Regions from separate parts of the Ruegeria sp. BE3 genome, predicted to be linked through region 1. Evidence: riboswitches for the same ligand, from Rfam matches in the RefSeq annotation. Region 1 holds a riboswitch; each other region holds the start of a gene.
The links. A riboswitch is a leader RNA that binds a small molecule or an ion and turns the genes downstream of it on or off. The one in region 1 is predicted to bind cobalamin.

Region 1 (4,697 bases):
CAACTCGTCTTTCCAGCCCGACACAAGCGCTTCGGCCTTGTCCTCGACATGCATGACCTTGCCCAGACGCAAAACATCGTCGAACAGCAGGTTCATGCTGGCTTCGGGGCGATCCTTGTTCAGATGGACGCAGCTTTCGGTCAGGATCATAGTCCTGATGCCGAATGGCTCCAGTGTGTCGGGGGTCACATCTCCGCCCGGCTTCATACCGTAATACCAACCGGCAAAGAACAGGTCAGGTTCGACCGCAACAAGATTTTCGACAGTCGGGTATTTCGGCGCGAGTTCAGGGATATCGCCGCGCAGCGTGTCGAACTCGGGGCTGGTCTTATACCATCCGGTGATGCCGGTCAGACCGACGATCTTGTCCTGCAGACCCAGCGCAAAGGCCATGTCGGTCATATTCATATCATGCACGACCAGACGTTCTGGCGCGGCATCAAAGACAAGCGGTTCGCCGCAATTGTCAACCGTCACCTCTTGCGCAGCGGCGCCGCTTGCCATGGCAGTGACCAGCGCCACGGACCAGATTTGCTTCATTGATAGTCTCCTGAGTTTATGTGGAAAGCGTTGTTCTTCGGATGTCCAGAACAGGGATCATGCGGCCTTCGTGGTGAAAGCGCAGGTAATCGACACCGAAGGTTTCGCGCACACGTTCCGATGTCAGTACCTCGTCGACCGAACCAAACCCGGTCAGGCGCGTGGATTTCATCAGAGCAACGTGGGTGGCGAATTCAGGGATCATGACCAAATCATGCACGATCATGACGACAGTAATACCCAGATCAGCGACCAGAGACAGCATCCGCCCCTTCGCATCGGGATCCAAATGATTGGTCGGCTCGTCAAGAAACAGCAAAGTCGGGTTCTGTGCCAGCGCCCGAGCGATATGCGCGCGCTGACGCTCACCACCCGACAGTTGGGCCATCTTCTTGTCAGCTAGCGCGCCAAGGCCCGTAATATCCAATATACGGCTGAGTTCTTGCGCGTGTTCACCCGCAGACCGGTCCGCGCGGATCGGAATCTGGCCGAGTGCCACATAGTCACGCAGCGACAAGCGCCCGTCGGGCATCTCTTGCTGACTGACCACCGCGATCATTCGAGCACGCTCTTTTGCCGAGAGTTGTTTGAGGCTGCGCCCCTTGAGCAAAACATCCCCTAGTGCCAGCCCTTCTGCCCCACAAAGCAAATTCAGCAGTGTGGTTTTACCTGCTCCGTTGGGGCCCGCGATTGCCAGGATTGACCCCTCGGACAGCTCAAAGGATACGCCTTGCAGCAATATGTCCCCATTCAAGGCATAATATTCGAGATCCGAAGCCACCAAAAACGGCTGGACGGTCATATCGACACCTCCTGACTGATCGGGGGCATGCGAGACAAGGTTTTGGTGTAAAGGGCACGCGGACGCTCACTGGCTTTGGTCCAGCCATCCGGGCTCTGTTGATATTGACGGGCAAACTCGGCCAGGGCTTCGACGTCAATCAATGTCTGGATGTCACCAAATAGATACTGCGCCTTGCCGACCGCTTGGAAACCTACGGTCACGGGATGCGCGCATCCTGCCATGCAATCGACAGCCCGGATCGCAAAGCGCTCGGGCAGCTTCGATTGAAGCGTATCATGCACTCCATCCACTGATTGCGCGGCCGCACAGGTCGAACAGATCAGAACAAAATGATCAGGTGCGCCAGGCATATAACCCCCCGCCTCTGCCCAAACGCAGTGCGAAGGTGCTGATTACAGAAACACGTGTATCACGTGCCATCAAAGCCTCCTTCCAGGACGCCCCGCCCCGGCTTGGTTGAACAACTGATGGCAGGTCTCCTGACTCGCGGGTCGGTGCTTGGCCATCCTTCCCGACCCCTGGGGCCAGTGGCTGTTTGGCTTCGCTCGCCGCTTACAGTTGCGGGGGCAGTTACGGGTTTGGCCAGTGTAGACCGCACCGTATTCCCTTTTCATCCCACGGGCGCACCCTTGGGAACCATCACCGGATTCAGTGCCTGAGATCGATGAATGCGTCAATACGAAAGTTATCACGCGTTACCGGTCGGCCGGACACAATCGCGCCACCCGCTCTTTCACGTCTCGGTTGGATTGGATAAGAGGGATCAACCCCTGCAAAGATGCGCGGGACAAACCCTCAGCGCTAAACAATCAGGAGCCCGCTCATGCCGTATCACCGCCTCGCTCTGGTAGCTGTGCTGGCAATTTCATCAACAAATTCGGCGCTGGCGCAATCTGCTGACGACAACCCCTCGGAACTGTTGCTGGAGCTCAATACCGTGCAAAAGGTGAACGGCGCCTGCCGCTTGACCTTTCTGGTTCAGAACGAAACCGGAAGCGATATCGAGAAGGCAGCTTTTGAGACCGTCATTTTCGACAGCTCGGGCCGTGTCGTTACGCTTTCTCTGTTCGATTTTCGGGATCTGCCGGCAGACCGTCCGCGCGTGCGTCAGTTCGGCCTGCCCGATCTCAACTGCGACTCGATCGGGCGCGTTCTGATCAATGGCGCAAACAGCTGCGTTGTCGACGGCTCAGAAAGCGATATCTGTGCAACAGGACTGAACCTTACCAGCCGGATAGATGTGGAGCTTTTGGGATGAACGCGCTTGAAGCATTGCGCCAGATCGTGGCTCTGGGCGGGCCAGTGGTGGCCATTCTGATCGTGATGTCAGTGCTGGCTCTGGCCGTCACGCTTTACAAACTGTGGCAATTCACCGTGACCGGAGTTGGACGACATCGGGTGCTGTCCCAGGCCCTGACGGCATGGGATGCCGGGGATCATCAGACTGCACGCGCGCGATTGGCGAAAAGCCACAGTTATCTGGCCCCATTGGTCGGTGCAGCCATGGATGCGCCCGATCTACCCGGTCTCGATGATCGTCTGGATGCTGAAGCCGGATTGGCCCTGGCAGGGCTGGAGCGCGGTTTTCGCCTTCTTGACACCGTTGCCCAACTCGCGCCTTTGCTGGGGCTGTTCGGGACCGTTCTGGGTATGATCGAAGCGTTCCAAAGCCTGCAACAGGCAGGCAGCTCCATTGACCCGTCGCTGCTTGCGGGTGGCATCTGGGTGGCGCTGATCACCACCGCCGTGGGGCTGGCGGTTGCGATGCCGACCTCAATGGTTCTGTCATGGTTCGAAAGCCGCACCGCGCGCGAGCGGGTCTTTGCAGACAAAGCACTGCGGACCGTGTTGGTACCAGGTCAGCTCGCCAAAGAGGCCGAGGCCATTTCAGCCGTGCCGGAACATGCGTAACCGGGCGCCATTTGTCCGGCGGACCCTGTCGATGACGCCACTCATCGATGTGATCTTTCTGCTTTTGCTGTTCTTCATGCTGACCTCGACCTTCTCAAAATTCGGCGAGATCGAGCTGAGCAGCACGACTGGCGGAACCGCGCAAACCAGCGAACCGTCTGAGCGGGTCTTTCTACAGCTCGGTGCGGAACGTCTTGTGTTGAACGGCACGGCGATAACCTTGGACGATCTCGCGACCGAGATCGAAACCGGGCAGGTGCTCGTCAGCCTCGATACCGATGTCACGGCCCAACGCCTGACGGATCTGTTGGTTCGGCTGCGCGGGCGCGAGGGGCTCAGCGTTCTGGTGCTGGAGTGAGCCGATGATCCGCCAGACCGCCCCCCGCCGAAAACGCGATTCAACCATAGCTCTGATCAACGTCGTCTTTCTGATGCTGATCTTCTTTCTGATCACCGGTACCATCGCACCACCACTGGACCCTGACCTCGACCTTGTGGACACGTCAGAGCTCGAAGGGCGCGAACCGCCCGACGCGCTGGTTCTGCACAAGGATGGAACGCTGAGCTTTCGCGGAACACCTACCGATGCCGAGACCTTCATGGCCGATCATGATGAAGGGCCGGTACGGATCGTTCCGGATCGTGACGCTCCGGGTGCGCGCCTGATCGAAGTCACGGGCCTGTTGCGCCGCAATGGTGCGCCTTCCGTGTTTCTGGTCACAAAACGGACACTGGAATGATCCGGGGATCGATCATAGTTGCCGCGCTGGCCATTCTGGTGTCGCTGATCTTGCACATTCTTGGACTCAGCATGACTGCATCTGTTGAACCGGGTGAACCTGCCGCACAAGGCAATTCCGACGTGGTGGACCTGAGCAACAGCTTCGAAGATCTTGCGGAGGCGTCCAGCGATCCAGTGGAACCCGAACCTGCCGAAACCCCAGAACCGGAAGCAGCCGAAACCCCCACCAGCGAAGCACTGGTTGCGTCCGACGATCCGCAACGCGTTTTTGCCCCCGATTTCGGCGAGGCTGAAACGGTTCAGCCAGAGGTGATCGAACCGCAGGACGCCGAACCGGCTGATCCTTCAGACAGCGAAGAACCTGCGCGCGCTGATGCCGAGACTGCAGAGCCGACTTCCGTTGATGAGGTTGCTGAAATCCCGCAAGGCGAACCGGCCACGGAACCAGAGCCGGCAGAAGCCGAAGCGCCCGCCCCCCCGGTCATCGCTGCGCTGGAGCCGGAGGAGGAGGCGGATATTGCCGCTTCAGAGCAGGCGGTAACCGAGTCAATCCGTCCACGCCTACCTGATCGCACACCCAGCGAAGCGCCCGAAGGCGCGGCCGACAGCTCGGACCAATTCGCCGAATTGCGCTTTCCGCAACAGCTCATCGAGTCGCCACTAACGACCTTTCAACGCCAGGGCACCGATGCCTTTACC
Region 2 (4,697 bases), on a different contig from region 1:
CCGTTTGGAGGAGGCATGGGCGCATCCTGAAGGCGTTTTATCAACTCCTCAGGGCTGGGCAGGTCGGCCACATGAGTGAGGCGGATCACGGCCATTTCGGCGGCCATCATCGCGTTGGGCGCGGCGGCAACCTCTTCGAGTGCCTTCAGCAGCATCTGCCACATGCGGGTCAACACGCGCATCGGCAGGGCATCTGCCATCTGCTGGCCCCGGGCGCGCTCATCGGGCGAGACGGTAGGGTCTTCGGCGGCGTCTGGCGTGATCTTCACCACCGAGACCCAATGGGTAATCTCGGCAAGATCACGCAGAACGGCCAGCGGGTCTGCCCCTTCGGCATATTGGGCGCTGAGCTCGGTCAGGGCACCGGCAGCGTCGCCGCGCAGGATCATATCTATCAGGTCGAGCACCCTGCCGCGATCCGCCAGGCCCAGCATCGCGCGCACCTGATCGGCGCTGGTTTCGCCCGCGCCATGGCTGATCGCCTGATCCAGCAACGAGGTCGCGTCGCGGGCAGAGCCCTCGGCGGCGCGTGTGATCAGCGCCAGCGCATCCTCGGCAATCTGCGCGCTTTCGGCATCTGCGATCTTGCGCAGCAGGCCGATCATGTCTTCGGGCTCGATCCGGCGCAGATCGAAGCGCTGACAGCGAGAAAGCACCGTGACCGGAACCTTGCGGATCTCGGTGGTGGCAAAGATGAACTTTACATGTTCGGGCGGTTCCTCAAGCGTCTTGAGCAGCGCGTTGAAGGCGCTGGTCGATAGCATGTGGACCTCGTCGATGATGTAGATCTTGTAGCGGGCCGAGGCGGCGCGATAGCGGACGCTGTCAATGATCTCGCGAATATCATTCACGCCAGTACGGCTGGCGGCATCCATCTCCATCACGTCGACATGGCGGCCTTCCATGATGGCCACGCAGTGTTCACACTGGCCGCAAGGTTCGGTGGTGGGTTTGCCTTCGCCATCCGGGCCGATGCAATTCATGCCCTTGGCGATAATCCGGGCGGTGGTGGTTTTACCGGTGCCGCGGATGCCGGTCATGATGAAGGCCTGCGCGATGCGGTCGGCCTCGAACGCGTTCTTCAGCGTGCGGACCATGGCGTCCTGGCCAACCAGATCGGCAAAGGTTTCTGGGCGATATTTGCGGGCAAGCACCTGATAGGCGGGGCTGGGCGTGTCGGTCATGTCTGCTTTCGCGGATTCGAGTTCTGCCGCAGCGTAGAGGCCGCCGCCGTCCGCGTCCACCGCCCGACCGGATGATTTTCGTTTTGGAATGCGGGACGGGGCGGTTAAGATCAGACACTTGAAGACCCGTAGAAAGATCTTCTGATTAACGTTTCGGGGGGAACGTATAATGTCTCAGATGGTTATCCATGCACTTCAGGTTGGCGGAGGAACGCTCGCGCTGACATCGATGCCGGGTCGGGGTGGCGATTATCAAGGCGATCTGGATGCCGTCGCCGATTGGAAGCCCGGCCTGATCCTTTCAATGGCAACCGAGGTCGAGATGATACTCGATGGCGCCAGAGATTTCGGTATCGACGTTCGGAACCGCGCCTGCCGATGGGTTCATCTGCCGGTCGAGGACTATGGCACGCCATCACCCGAGGTGGACGAGCGTTGGGTAGAAGCCAGTGCCGCAGTGCGTCATGCGCTGTCCGGTGGCGGGCGCATTTTGGTTCACTGCAAGGGCGGATGTGGTCGATCTGGCATGGCTGTACTGCGTTTGATGATAGAATGCGGCGAGCATCCGGATGCAGCGTTGCAAAGGCTGCGCGCGTTGCGCCCCTGCGCTGTTGAAACCGACGAGCAGATGGAATGGGCGATCGCGCCCGCCGGTATTCTGGCTGTGGGCTGACTTGTCAGGCAGACGGTCGGTATTCGGGTTGCACCGACGTAGTCTGGGCAAGCGTCAACACTTCGAGCATCGCGCATGGCGGGTTCGACAAGATACTTGTCGACAGTGCTGCGGTCTCGGTGCCGAACAAAAGGTCTGCGTAGCTGTCCAGATGCTCAATCGCGTCGTCTGATCCAGCACCGCAGAACACTCTGACTTCGTCGGCGCGCGCGCGAAAACGGGCGGTGCACCCATCCGTACAATGCGCCAGTTCGCTACTGCCCTGAATCTCGAATTCTGTAGTTGCCGCAGGGGCTGATTCCGCCATCGAGGTGGCCAGCGCCCGTGCGATTCGCGCCAAAGCCGGACAGGTTTTCCCCGTCCTTTGGCAAATTGTTGCCGAGAACTGGTGGGTTCCGGTTTTCCATATCATGATGCGCCCTCCGCGCGTGGGCTGAGGGTGTGAAACAGGTGGGACAGCACAGTGCAGTCTGGACCTGCCCGGACACCCCGCCCGAGTTTCAGTTTCGGTTCCGATGGCAGGTCTCCTGACTTGCGGGTCATCGCTTTGCCGACCTTCCCAGCCTTCAAGGCCAGTGGCGCTACGGCATTGCTCTCCGCTTACAGTTGCGGGGGCAGTCGCGGATTTGGTCCGTTCCGGATATTACCGGGCAGGGCCGCACCGTGTTCCCTTTTCATCCCGGCCTCGAACGAGGGAGCGGGAACCATCACCACATCGCTAGCGGTTGCGCACTTCCCGAGTCAAGCGGATTGAATGCCACAAGCTTACCTTTGGTCCAGCCACGTCAACCTTGACTCGAACGCGATCGAGTGAACTGATCGGTTCAGATAACGCATGAGGATCAGATGTTGGACGCTCAGCAAACCGTGATGACCGAGGAGTTCCGGTTCCCCGCCGGGCCCGCGATGCTGTCCGCCCGCTTGTATCGGCCTGCGACCGATCCGGAAACGGTTGTGGTCATTAACAATGCCACAGGTGTACCACGAGATTACTATCAGCATTTTGCGCGTTGGCTGGCAGCTGAGCGCGGAATAGCCTGCCTGACCTACGACTACCGGGATTTTGGTCACTCGCTGACCGGGTCGCAGAAGGCCTCGACCGTGACAATGGCAGACTGGGCGCTGGTCGATATCCCTGCCGCACGGGCCGAGATGCGGCTTCGGTTTCCGGGTGCCAAGCTGTGGAGTATTGGCCACTCGCTTGGTGCGATGCTTGGGCCGGTGCAGTCGGATATCGAACAGATAGATCGGATGATCTGCGTCTGTTCAGGACTGGTGACGCTCAAAGATCACCCGTGGCCTTACCGCGCGCTGGCTGCGTTGTTCTGGTATGGCCATGTGCCGTTATTGGTCCGTGCTCTGGGATATTTGCCAGGCAAGGTGGTCGGTTTTGGTGAAGACCTGCCCGCGCCTGTCTATTGGCAGTGGCGCAAGTGGTGCACGGCTCCCGACAGCTATCTGCCCGAGATCGGAGAGACGCTGCCTCAGGCTCGCTGGTCCACTGCAGGCGGGCGTGTTGATCTGTTCGCCTTTGAAGATGATGAGATGGTACCACCCGCCGCCGTGTGGCGGCTGGCTGATCTTTACGGCTCAAATGCCCGTCGTCACCTGTTGTCGCCGCAGGAATTTGGTTTGCCAAAAGTTGGACATATCGGAGCGTTCGCCCGACGCAACGCAGCGGTCTGGCCCCGCCTGATCGACTGACCAGACGGGGCGTTGCCTCACAGCTTCTTGCGTGACTTTTTCTGCTGCGTGACGCTGCGCACCATCTTGCCGAACGCTTTGTCCCGCGCCCGGGATTGAGCGATGGTTTCCGAGTTGCGCTGATCCTCGCGCCGCAACTTACGCCAACGCTCCAACCGGGACGGATCAAGCGCGCCGCTTTGGACCGCGGCCTGAACCGCACAGCCGGGCTCGGTTTCGTGCTGGCAATCCGAGAAACGGCAATTCAGGCTCAGCTCCGTGAGGTCCGAGAAGACCTCATCAACTCCGTCCTGTGCATCCAGCAAACGCAGCGCCCGCATGCCGGGCGTGTCGATCAGCCAGCCGCCATTGCGCATCTGATGTAACGCGCGCGCGGTCGTGGTGTGCCGGCCCCGTGCGTCATCCTCGCGAATGCCCGCCGTGGCTTTTTCCTGCCCGGTCATGCCATTGGCTAGTGTGGTTTTACCCACTCCGGACGAGCCCACCAGCGCACCGGTCTGACCCTTTGGGCACCACGAAAGAACCTGTTCGATCTCTGCTGGATCCAGTGCATTGATCGCCGACACAGTCAGAAACGGATCGATGGCTTGCGCCTTTTTCACAAAGGTCTCGGGTGCATCGGAATTGTCGGCCTTGGTCAGCACGATCACCGGATAACACCCGGCCTGATGCGCAAGCGCCAGATATCGTTCCAGCCGAGGCAGGCTGAAATCGGCATTGCATGCACTGACGATGAACAACACATCGACATTCGCGGCGATCAATTGCGCCGAAGCGCCTGTGCCCGCAGCACGACGCTGCAGCAGGCTGCGCCGGTCCAGCAGGTGGTGCACGCGTCTATCATTGTCTGCCAACACCCAGTCCCCAACCGCATAGTCGCCGGTGGGGTGGTCGAGGGTCAGCAACGGGATCTCGCCGTTTGGGCCAAGTCCGATCAACCGATCCCGATGAACGGCTGTGATGCGAAAGGGATTGCAGGTTGGGTCAGCCACGTGTTGCGCGGCAAAATGTGAGGACCATCCGAGGTCCGATAAAGAAAGAGACATTGGTCTGCCTGTTGTCAGAAACAGCGTGTCCGACGGATGGCGATCGCGCATCCGCTGGTCATGTGTTCAGGCAGTCAGAAGATCGTGTCG
Region 3 (4,697 bases), on a different contig from region 1:
GCAACGACTAGCCAGCTTGCCGGTGATTGGTTTCTGCAATCTCGATCCGAATACCCCATTGCTTCAATGCCTTGGCAACATCCCCGGTAGGTGCTTGGTCCGTGACCAGTAGATCGATCATACGCGGCTCGGGTCCGACATAAGGCGCGGTTTCACCAAATTTAAAATGCGCCGCAGCCACAAACAGTCGGTCGGTGTTGCTGGCGACAACAGTCGCAAGGTCTGCCTCAACTGAACTGTGGTACAAGAAACCTCGACGTGCCGAAATCGCATCGATGCTGAGCACTGCGATGTCAAACGCATAACGCTGTACCTGCCGATGCGTGACGTGACCGAATGCGCCGCGCTCATCGCTTTGCAGTTCGCCCCCAAGCAAATGCACACGATTGCCATTGGTTCCGGCCAGGGTCTGCCCCACCCCGATCGAGTTGGTCACGACGGTCAGGTTTCCCGACTGCCGCAGCTCTTCGGCCACATAAGCGGTGGTCGAGCCGACATCCAGAAAGACGGTCATCCCGTCCCGTATCAGGCTCGCCACATGCCCCGCGATCAACCGCTTTTCTTCAGAGTGTTGCGCTATACGGCGAAAAAAACTGGGGTCGCCTTGGGTGCCGGCGAGATAAGCGCCGCCATGCACACGTTCGACCGCGCCCGAGGCTGAGAGCGACTTGATCGTGCGCCGCACGGTTTCCTCAGAGACCCCTAGTGTTTTGGCCAGTTCCGAGTTTCGGGCTGTCCCGCCCAGACGACGGAGAACATCCAGAAGTTCAAGCTCACGATGGGTGTGCGGGCTGCGGGTTTTCACTGGACGCTCCGTATTTCCCAAATTTACCCAAACAAAGACACGGAATGCGGTCAGTGATCAACCCGAAACAGGCCGACCGCTGCAAGCGGCCGACTTGGTTTGGCTCAATGACAACAGACAGGCTTACGGCGCAGCGCGGTTTTGCGGAATGACCTCATAGCCGGGCTCTTCGGGTTCATCATCCAGCATTTCGGGTGGAAAGCCCGGTGCTTGAATCTCAAGTCCGGTCGCATCTTCGAGGCGTTTGATGATGTTCGGGGACAACTCGCGCTCGCCGTAGCGTGCGATGCCGTCTTCGAATATCTTGATCATCACCGGATTCACCTCAAGGGGGACACCGGCGCGGTCGGCAACCTCCTGAAACAGGCCGATATCCTTTTTCACCAGGTCCATGGTGAACGAGATATCGCGTGAACCGTTCAAGATGACCTGGCTTTCGGTTTCGTGCACGAACGAGGTGCCCGACGAAATCTTGATCGCCTCATAGGTGGTTCCAAGATCCATTCCAGCTGCTTTGGCGGTCACCAAAGCCTCGGCGCAGGTGATCAGGTTAGCGGTGGCCAGATAGTTGGTCAGCACTTTCAGCACCGAGGCCGACCCCAGTTCACCTGTGTGCAGAATGCGCCGCCCCATGGTCGTCAGGAAGGGCATAATACGCTCGAACGTTTCGCGGTCACAGCCAGCGAAGATCGAGATATTGCCCGTCGCAGCCCGGTGACATCCGCCTGAAACCGGACAATCCACCGCTGCGCCGCCTTGTTCGATGACCATGGCACCAAGGCGTTTGACCTCAGCCTCATCGGTGGTCGACATCTCCATCCAGATTTTGCCGGGGCCGACCTCGGGCAACATCTCTTGCATCACGGCGTCCGAGGCGGCGGGTGAAGGCAAGCAAGTGATCACCGCGTCGCAATCACGCATCAACTGCGCCGGACTTTCAGCGGCTTTGGCACCCTCGGTGACAAATCGGGTCACCTGATCCGGGTTCAGGTCATGAACCGTCAAATCGATTCCGTTACGCAGCAGCGATCCCGAGAGCTTGCCCCCAACATTTCCCAGCCCGATAAACCCTACTTTCATGCGCCGCATCCTCCTGTTCGCGTCTTGTGATCCATGCCAACACGTCACCACAGATGGATCATGCCGCCCAGCGACCTCGACAGGTCGCTTTTTACCTGCTTCTTCGCTGATCATCGCGACTCGCTTGACAAGCAGCCCAAGCGTGCCGCATGTCCCTTTCGTTGGTGTCTGCGTGCGCAGATGAAAAGGGAATGCGTCAGCGGGTTTTCCGTCAAACGCAGCCGCCCCCGCGACCGTGAACGGAGAGGGTGCCCAAGCCACTGGCCGCAAGGCCGGGAAGGCGGGACATCCGACAGAGGCCCGCCTCTGACATCCGCAAGCCGGGAGACCTGCCAACGCCCGAGATTTAAACCGGACGGGGTGTTCCGGTGTCGGGTCAAAAGCGACCCGCATGAAACCCCGTCCCCCACGAAGAGGATTTGGGGGGATGAGAGACATGACCGAGACCGCTCCGGTCGAGCTGCTGGTTTGCACCACCTGCCGTCGCGGGCTGCCTGTCGAAGATGATGCGCAGCGCCCCGGTGCACTTCTGCACAAGGCGCTTGAGCAGGCCGATCTGCCCGAAGGGATCACCTTGAAAGCCGTGGAATGCTTGTCGAACTGCGATGAGGGCTGTTCCATCGTCTTGCGCGGGGGGCCGGATCGCTGGACCTTCGTGTATGAACACCTCAACGAAACCGACCACGTCGACATGATCGTGGAGGGTGCCACCAAATACCTCGCGACCGAGGATGGTCTGGTCAAATGGCGCGAGCGCCCCGAACATTTCCGCAAGAACTGCGCAGCCCGCATTCCCCCGATTGGAGCCCTGAAATGAGCAACCTTGAGAAACTTCCCGTCACTGTGATCACCGGCTTTCTGGGCTCGGGCAAGACAACGCTGGTGCGCCACCTGATGCAGAACCCGCAGGGCAAGCGTCTGGCCGTTGTGGTCAATGAATTCGGCGATGTTGGCGTTGATGGCGATATCCTGAAATCCTGCGCGATCCCCGATTGCCCGGCGGAAAACATCATGGAACTGGCCAATGGCTGCATCTGCTGCACCGTGGCGGACGATTTCATCCCGACCATCGAAGTGCTGATGGCGCTGGAGCCGCGCCCTGATCACATCCTGATCGAAACCAGCGGTCTGGCGCTGCCGAAACCGCTGCTAAAGGCCTTCGACTGGCCTGATATCCGTTCGAAAATCACCGTCGATGGTGTCATCGCGCTGGCCGATGCCGAGGCGGTCGCTGCCGGTCGCTTTGCCCCGAATGTCGAGGCGGTGGATGCCCAGCGCATGGCCGATGACTCGATTGATCATGAAACGCCGCTGTCCGAAGTGTTCGAAGATCAGATTTCCTGCGCCGATATCATCCTGCTGACCAAGCCTGATCTGGCCGGTCCCGAAGGTGTCGCCAAGGCCAAAGAGGTCATCGCTGCAGAGGCCCCGCGCCCCCTGCCCGTTGTTGAAGTGGCCGAGGGCGTCGTTGACGTCCGCGTCGTGTTGGGTCTGGAAGCCGCCGCCGAGGATGACATGGACGCACGCCCATCGCATCACGACGGCCATCACGATCACGAACATGACGATTTCGAAAGCATCATCGTCGAGTTGCCCGAACAGAGCGATCCGCTCGATCTGGTGACGAAAATCGAACGTCTGGCCAAAGAACTGAACATCCTGCGCGTCAAAGGCTATGCCGCCGTTCAAGGCAAGCCCATGCGCCTGCTGGTTCAGGCCGTCGGTGCGCGCGTGCGCCATCAGTATGACCGCCCTTGGGAACCCGGCGAGGAGCGCCGCTCGCGTCTAGTCGTCATTGCCGAGCATGACGATATCAAAGAGGCCGAAATCCGCGATATCCTCGTGGGTGTGACCGAGGCAGCCGAGTAAAGCCATGCACGTCGTCTTCCGCGAAAGCCACGGGTTAGAGGAAACGGAAACCCCGACCGATCTGGGCCAAAGCCCGGCGGATTTGGTGGTGCTGTCCTTTTCCGACAGCGACCTCGGCGCTTTCGCGGCGGGATGGCACCGTGGAGGCGGACCCGACGGGCGGATGCCGACGATGCGGCTGGCCAATCTGACGGCGCTGAAACACCCTCTGTCCGTCGACACCTATGTCGAACAGACGTTGGAGGGGGCCAAGGGCATACTGATCCGTCTGATCGGTGGAGTGCCCTATTGGGCGTACGGCTTGCAGCAGGTTCTGGCGCTGGCGCAGGCCAAGGGCATTGCACTGGCCGTCCTGCCTGCGGATGGGCGCGAAGATACCCGGCTGGACGACTACTCCACCTTACCCGTCTCGACCCTGCGGCGGCTGGCGCATCTGTGCGACACCGGCGGTGAGGTCGCGGCACAGGCGGCCTTGGCGCAAATGGCACTGGCGGCAGGTCTTTATGCTGGGCCGGTGATGGGGGCCAAGACCTTGCCCGAGTGTGGCGCATGGTGCCCGGATCGCGGTGTAATCCCGGCGGAAAAAGCGTTCACAGGTGACGCGAAACGCATCCTCGTCACCTTTTACCGCGCTTACCTGACTTCGGCGGACACCGCCCCGGTCGCAGCCTTGATCCGCAGCCTGCGTGCCCGCGGATATGACGCTGTCGGTCTGTTCGCTCCATCTCTGAAAGCGCCCGCTGCCGCCGACTGGCTGCGGGATCAGGTCGTTGCGTTAAGCCCATCCGCGATCATCAACGCCACTTCGTTCTCGGGCAAAGGCGCGTCGGGCACCTCTCCGCTCGATGCAGCGGATGTGCCGGTATTTCAGGTCGCTCTGGCCACCTCGCGCCGCAAGGCGTGGGCCGAAGCCGAACGTGGGCTTTCGCCCGCCGACCTCGCC
Region 4 (4,697 bases), on a different contig from region 1:
TGGCGGTTTTCAGGTCCTCGATCATGCCGTCGAAATCGACGCCGCGGGTTTCACCGTCGAAATAACGATACTGGACCGTCTCGATTCCCAGATAATTCAGGATCGACAGATGGTTCGGCCAAGTCGGGTTAGACACAAAAACACGGGCCGACGGATTGGCCATGCGGATCATCTCAAACGCCTGACGGCAAGCACCGGTGCCGCCCGGCGTCGCCACGGCGGCGATGTTGGCGCGCGGGACCGATGTACCCAAAATCAGACCGATCATGGCATCGGCATAGGCTGGGTCACCGGCCAAACCGGTATAGGCCTTGGTCTCCTGCTCTTCCAGAATGCGCTTTTCAGCCGCTTTCACGGCGCGCATGACCGGGGTGATGCCCTCAGCGTTTTTATAAACGCCAACCCCCAGGTCAATTTTCTGATCGCGCGGGTCATCGCGATACATCTGCATCAGCGCCAGAATCTTGTCGGCTGGCTGTGGCTTGAGGTTCTCGAACATCAGTTCTCTCCGGTTGCGACGGGCAGGGTTGGGAAGGCACCCCATTCAGCCCAGGAGCCGTCATAAAGCGAATGATCTTTTTTACCCATGCGCTCAAGCGCAAGGCTGAGGATCGCAGCCGTGACGCCCGAGCCGCAGGATGTGATTGCGGGTTTCGACAGATCTACGCCTGCGGCCTCGAATATGGCGCGGCACTCTTCGGGCGACTTCATGGTGCCATTTGCATTCAGCAGCGTACCAAAGGGCACATTGTGAGAGCCCGGAATATGACCCGAGCGCAAACCTTCGCGTGGTTCTGGCGCTGTTCCGGCAAAGCGGTCAGTTGAGCGCGCATCGATGATCTCATGATCGTTCAGCTTGGCCGCAGCTGAAACCTGCGTCACGTCACGCACCAGATGGTTTTGTACGCGAACGGTCATATGGCGATCGCGAACGACGGGCGGCAGGTCCTCGATCTCGCGACCTTCGGCCTGCCATTTCGGCAGCCCCCCATCCAGAACGGCAATATTGTCCTGACCCATCAAACGGAACAGCCACCAGACGCGTGCGGCAGACATCAGCCCAGCCCCGTCATAGACCACGACCTGATGGCCGTCGCCCACCCCCATCGCCCGCAGGCGGGACATGAATTTCTCGACCGGAGGTGCCATATGCGGCAGGTCCGAACGGTGATCGGCAATGTCATCAATGTCAAAGAACCGCGCACCGGGGATATGGCCTGCATCATACTCGGCCTTCGCATCGCGGTTCTGCGCGGGCAGATACCAGGACCCGTCCAGAATCCGCAGATCCGGGTCCTTGAGATGCGCGGCCAGCCAGTCTGTGGATACGAGAGTTTTCGGATCGTCCTGCATCAAAGCCTCCCCTGAGCGAGCTTGGATTTTCCCTATATGGGCACGGCCAAACGTTCAAGTCACGCCGCAGCTCAGAACCCGCGCGGGGAACGTTTTTTTCCAACCACATGCTTGGCGTGCTTGACAGGCAGCATTCTGTGGCAGAAATCTGTGCGACATGGTTCCCAATGGAGTTTCCCCAGAGGGATGAAAAGGGAATCCGGTGCGACAAATCCTGTCAACTCCGGAACTGCCCCCGCAACTGTAAGCGGAGTATCGCCCCATCAGGGCCACTGACCGAAATGATCGGTTGGGAAGGCCGGGATCGATCCTAATCCGCGAGTCAGGAGACCTGCCATGCACAAACCGGGCATCCGCCCAATTTCAACACGTTTCTACCGTCGGGTGTGACGGTAAGGAGAACAAACTATGCATATCGAACCGGGCGTCGTTAACGGCGCCAAACTTGTCCTGAGCTATGCCACCGCGGCCGGGGCAGGGCTTTATAGTCTGAAGCTGGCGTGGGAGAGCGTCAAAAACAGTGGTGTTGCAAGCCTTGCAGTGCGGTCTGCCCTGACAACCGGCCTTGTTTTCACATTCTTTGAAGTTCTGCCTCATTTCCCGGTGGGAGTGTCAGAGGTGCACTTTATTCTGGGCTCGACACTGTTTCTTTTGTTCGGTGCCGCCCCGGCTGCGATTGGTCTGATCCTGGGCCTCTTTGTTCAAGGGTTTTTCTTGGCACCCTTCGATCTGCCCCAGTTCGGAATGAACATGACGACGTTGCTGGTGCCTCTGTTTGCCCTGCAGGCGTTGGCAAACCGCGTCATTGCGCCGAATACGGCCTATGTTGACCTCAAGTATTCTCAGGCACTTGCGCTGTCGACCGCCTATCAGGGTGGTGTCGTACTATGGGTGGCCTTCTGGGCGTTCTACGGTCAGGGTTTCGGTGCCGAAAACATCGCCGCCGTGGCCAGCTTTGGCGGAGCTTACATGATGGTTATCCTGATTGAGCCCCTGGCCGATCTTGCCGTTCTTGCGGCTGCGAAATCCATGAAGGGTCTGAACAAGCTCGGCCTGTTCACGCCACGTCTTCTCAGCGCAGCCTAAACATCCCGCGCCGCGCACTACTTTGCGCGGCGCAACCTGAAATGCTGAATGATCCCGATCATGCTGATCAGAATCCAGAACCCCTCGATCAGCATCGACGCCAGATTGAAATTCTCGAGCAGCGAATAGACGATCAGAACCGACCCCAAGAGGTTCACCACCGGAAACGCGAGATCGTCAGAGTTCATCATCCGCATCTGTGTCGCAAAATAGGCCGCGACCACGATCAAAGCCCCAAACGAGCCAATAGCGTCGACGATGGTGAGGCTGTCGAGAACTGCAGTCATGAATGGGCCTTGCCGTTTTCAGAATACTCGTTGTGCTGGGCGTAGTGGTGCATGTTCAGGAATGCGGCACCCTCTGCACCCGCGCGGTATCCATGGGGGATATCAGCGGCAAAGCGCAAGCCCTGTCCGGCCTGCAAAGATACCCATTCCCGATCGCGTAGAATCTCGAGCGTACCTGAAAGAACAAACACCTCCTCGGTCACACCAGCGGCATGGGCGGGGGATTCGTGGCTTTGGTTCGGATGCAAGCTGACGTGAAATGTCTCGGCCCCTAGGGCGGGGTCGAAGGGAAAGACGATCTTGACCTCTATGGTCCCGGGGAAGGTCACGGTCTGGAAAACAGACGGGTCGCCCAGCGCCGTATCGATCAGCGCGCTGAGTGGTAGCTGGAAGCCTTTGGCGATTTTCCACAAGGTCGCGATGGTGGGGCTGGATTCGCCGCGCTCTATCTGGCCCAGCATGGCTTTGCTGACCCCGGTCATTTCAGCCACCTTCGACAGGCTCAGCCCGGACGCCGTCCGCACGTCCCGTAATTTCAGCGTTATGTCGTCCGGTGCCATATCATCAACTTCCGAATCCTCTTGTACGTTATAGCGCACATGTGATACGTGCGCTATAACGCACGAACCCCAAGACATGCAACCCGAGGCAAAAGGGAAACAGCATCATGCCATTGTACCGATCCAGAACCTCTACCCATGGCCGCAACATGGCCGGTGCCCGCGGTTTGTGGCGCGCCACCGGTATGGGCGACGATGATTTCGGCAAACCGATCATCGCCATCGTAAACTCGTTCACCCAGTTTGTGCCCGGTCACGTCCACTTGAAGGACCTTGGCCAGATGGTCGCGCGCGAGGTCGAGGCAGCCGGTGGTGTCGCGAAAGAGTTCAACACCATCGCGGTCGATGACGGCATCGCCATGGGCCATGACGGGATGCTGTATTCGCTGCCCTCGCGTGAGGTGATCGCGGATTCGGTGGAATACATGGTCAACGCGCATTGCGCCGACGCGATGGTCTGTATCTCGAACTGCGACAAGATCACCCCCGGTATGCTGATGGCCGCGATGCGTCTGAACATCCCGGCGATCTTTGTCTCGGGTGGCCCGATGGAGGCTGGTAAGATCGATATCGCTGATCTGGATGCCAAAAAGATCGACCTTGTGGATGCGATGGTCGCCGCTGCTGACGACCGCTTCACCGACGAACAGGTTCAGCACATCGAAGAGAATGCCTGTCCCACCTGTGGGTCATGCTCGGGCATGTTCACCGCCAACTCGATGAACTGTCTGGCCGAGGCGCTGGGTCTGGCGCTGCCGGGCAATGGCTCGACCCTTGCCACACACGCGGACCGCAAAGAGCTGTTCCTTGAGGCCGGTCGCCGGATCGTCGAGATCACCAAGCGGCACTATGACCTGGACGAAAAAGGCTTCCTGCCACGCGAGATCGCTACGTTCGAAGCCTTTGAGAACGCCATGAGCCTCGACATCGCCATGGGCGGCTCGACCAACACGGTACTGCACCTGCTGGCCATTGCGCATGAGGGCGAGGTGCATTTCACCATGTCCGATATGGACCACCTCAGCCGCAAAGTGCCTTGTTTGTGTAAGGTCGCACCCAATACCGAGAATGTGCATATGGAAGACGTGCACCGCGCCGGTGGCATCTTCTCAATCCTTGGCGAACTGAGCCGTGCGGGATTGCTGCACGAGGATTGCGCAACCGTTCACTCGGCCACGATGGGTGAAGCGATTGCCAATTGGGACATCAAGATCGCCAACAATCCCAAAGCGCAGGAACTGTTCAAGGCTGCACCAGGCGGAGTGCGCACCACGCAGGCCTTCAGCCAGTCGAACCGGTACAAGGAGCTGGATACCGACCGCCAAGGCGGCGTGATCCGCTCGAAAGAATATGCCTTTAGCCAGGATGGCGGTCTTGCGGTACTGTTCGGAAACATTGCCCGCGACGGCTG

Region 2: it holds a riboswitch for cobalamin, as region 1 does, so the genes downstream of both, ACR0AZ_RS16090 (hypothetical protein) here and ACR0AZ_RS10630 (DUF1636 family protein) in region 1, are expected to answer to the same signal.
Region 3: it holds a riboswitch for cobalamin, as region 1 does, so the genes downstream of both, ACR0AZ_RS02515 (DUF1636 family protein) here and ACR0AZ_RS10630 (DUF1636 family protein) in region 1, are expected to answer to the same signal.
Region 4: it holds a riboswitch for cobalamin, as region 1 does, so the genes downstream of both, ACR0AZ_RS07645 (energy-coupling factor ABC transporter permease) here and ACR0AZ_RS10630 (DUF1636 family protein) in region 1, are expected to answer to the same signal.

Annotation. Positions count from the first base shown of each region.
Region 1 is NZ_JBQFTW010000003.1:206,923-211,619, forward strand. Features, by position in the region: gene ACR0AZ_RS10620 (ABC transporter substrate-binding protein) at 1-540, opposite strand, end outside; gene ACR0AZ_RS10625 (ABC transporter ATP-binding protein) at 557-1,342, opposite strand; gene ACR0AZ_RS10630 (DUF1636 family protein) at 1,339-1,695, opposite strand; cobalamin riboswitch at 1,798-2,001, opposite strand; gene ACR0AZ_RS10635 (hypothetical protein) at 2,169-2,603, shown strand; gene ACR0AZ_RS10640 (MotA/TolQ/ExbB proton channel family protein) at 2,600-3,256, shown strand; gene ACR0AZ_RS10645 (ExbD/TolR family protein) at 3,288-3,614, shown strand; gene ACR0AZ_RS10650 (ExbD/TolR family protein) at 3,619-3,996, shown strand; gene ACR0AZ_RS10655 (energy transducer TonB family protein) at 3,993-4,697, shown strand, end outside.
Region 2 is NZ_JBQFTW010000007.1:126,130-130,826, forward strand. Features, by position in the region: gene ACR0AZ_RS16080 (DNA polymerase III subunit gamma/tau) at 1-1,184, opposite strand, end outside; gene ACR0AZ_RS16085 (protein-tyrosine phosphatase family protein) at 1,354-1,857, shown strand; gene ACR0AZ_RS16090 (hypothetical protein) at 1,862-2,269, opposite strand; cobalamin riboswitch at 2,358-2,581, opposite strand; gene ACR0AZ_RS16095 (alpha/beta hydrolase family protein) at 2,704-3,561, shown strand; gene rsgA (ribosome small subunit-dependent GTPase A) at 3,579-4,658, opposite strand.
Region 3 is NZ_JBQFTW010000001.1:515,525-520,221, reverse strand. Features, by position in the region: gene ACR0AZ_RS02525 (DeoR/GlpR family DNA-binding transcription regulator) at 8-805, opposite strand; gene ACR0AZ_RS02520 (NAD(P)-dependent oxidoreductase) at 929-1,999, opposite strand; cobalamin riboswitch at 2,031-2,236, shown strand; gene ACR0AZ_RS02515 (DUF1636 family protein) at 2,322-2,702, shown strand; gene cobW (cobalamin biosynthesis protein CobW) at 2,699-3,754, shown strand; gene cobN (cobaltochelatase subunit CobN) at 3,759-4,697, shown strand, end outside.
Region 4 is NZ_JBQFTW010000002.1:56,861-61,557, reverse strand. Features, by position in the region: gene ACR0AZ_RS07655 (amino acid aminotransferase) at 1-499, opposite strand, end outside; gene sseA (3-mercaptopyruvate sulfurtransferase) at 499-1,353, opposite strand; cobalamin riboswitch at 1,495-1,706, shown strand; gene ACR0AZ_RS07645 (energy-coupling factor ABC transporter permease) at 1,762-2,439, shown strand; gene ACR0AZ_RS07640 (CBU_0592 family membrane protein) at 2,457-2,726, opposite strand; gene ACR0AZ_RS07635 (helix-turn-helix domain-containing protein) at 2,723-3,286, opposite strand; gene ilvD (dihydroxy-acid dehydratase) at 3,394-4,697, shown strand, end outside.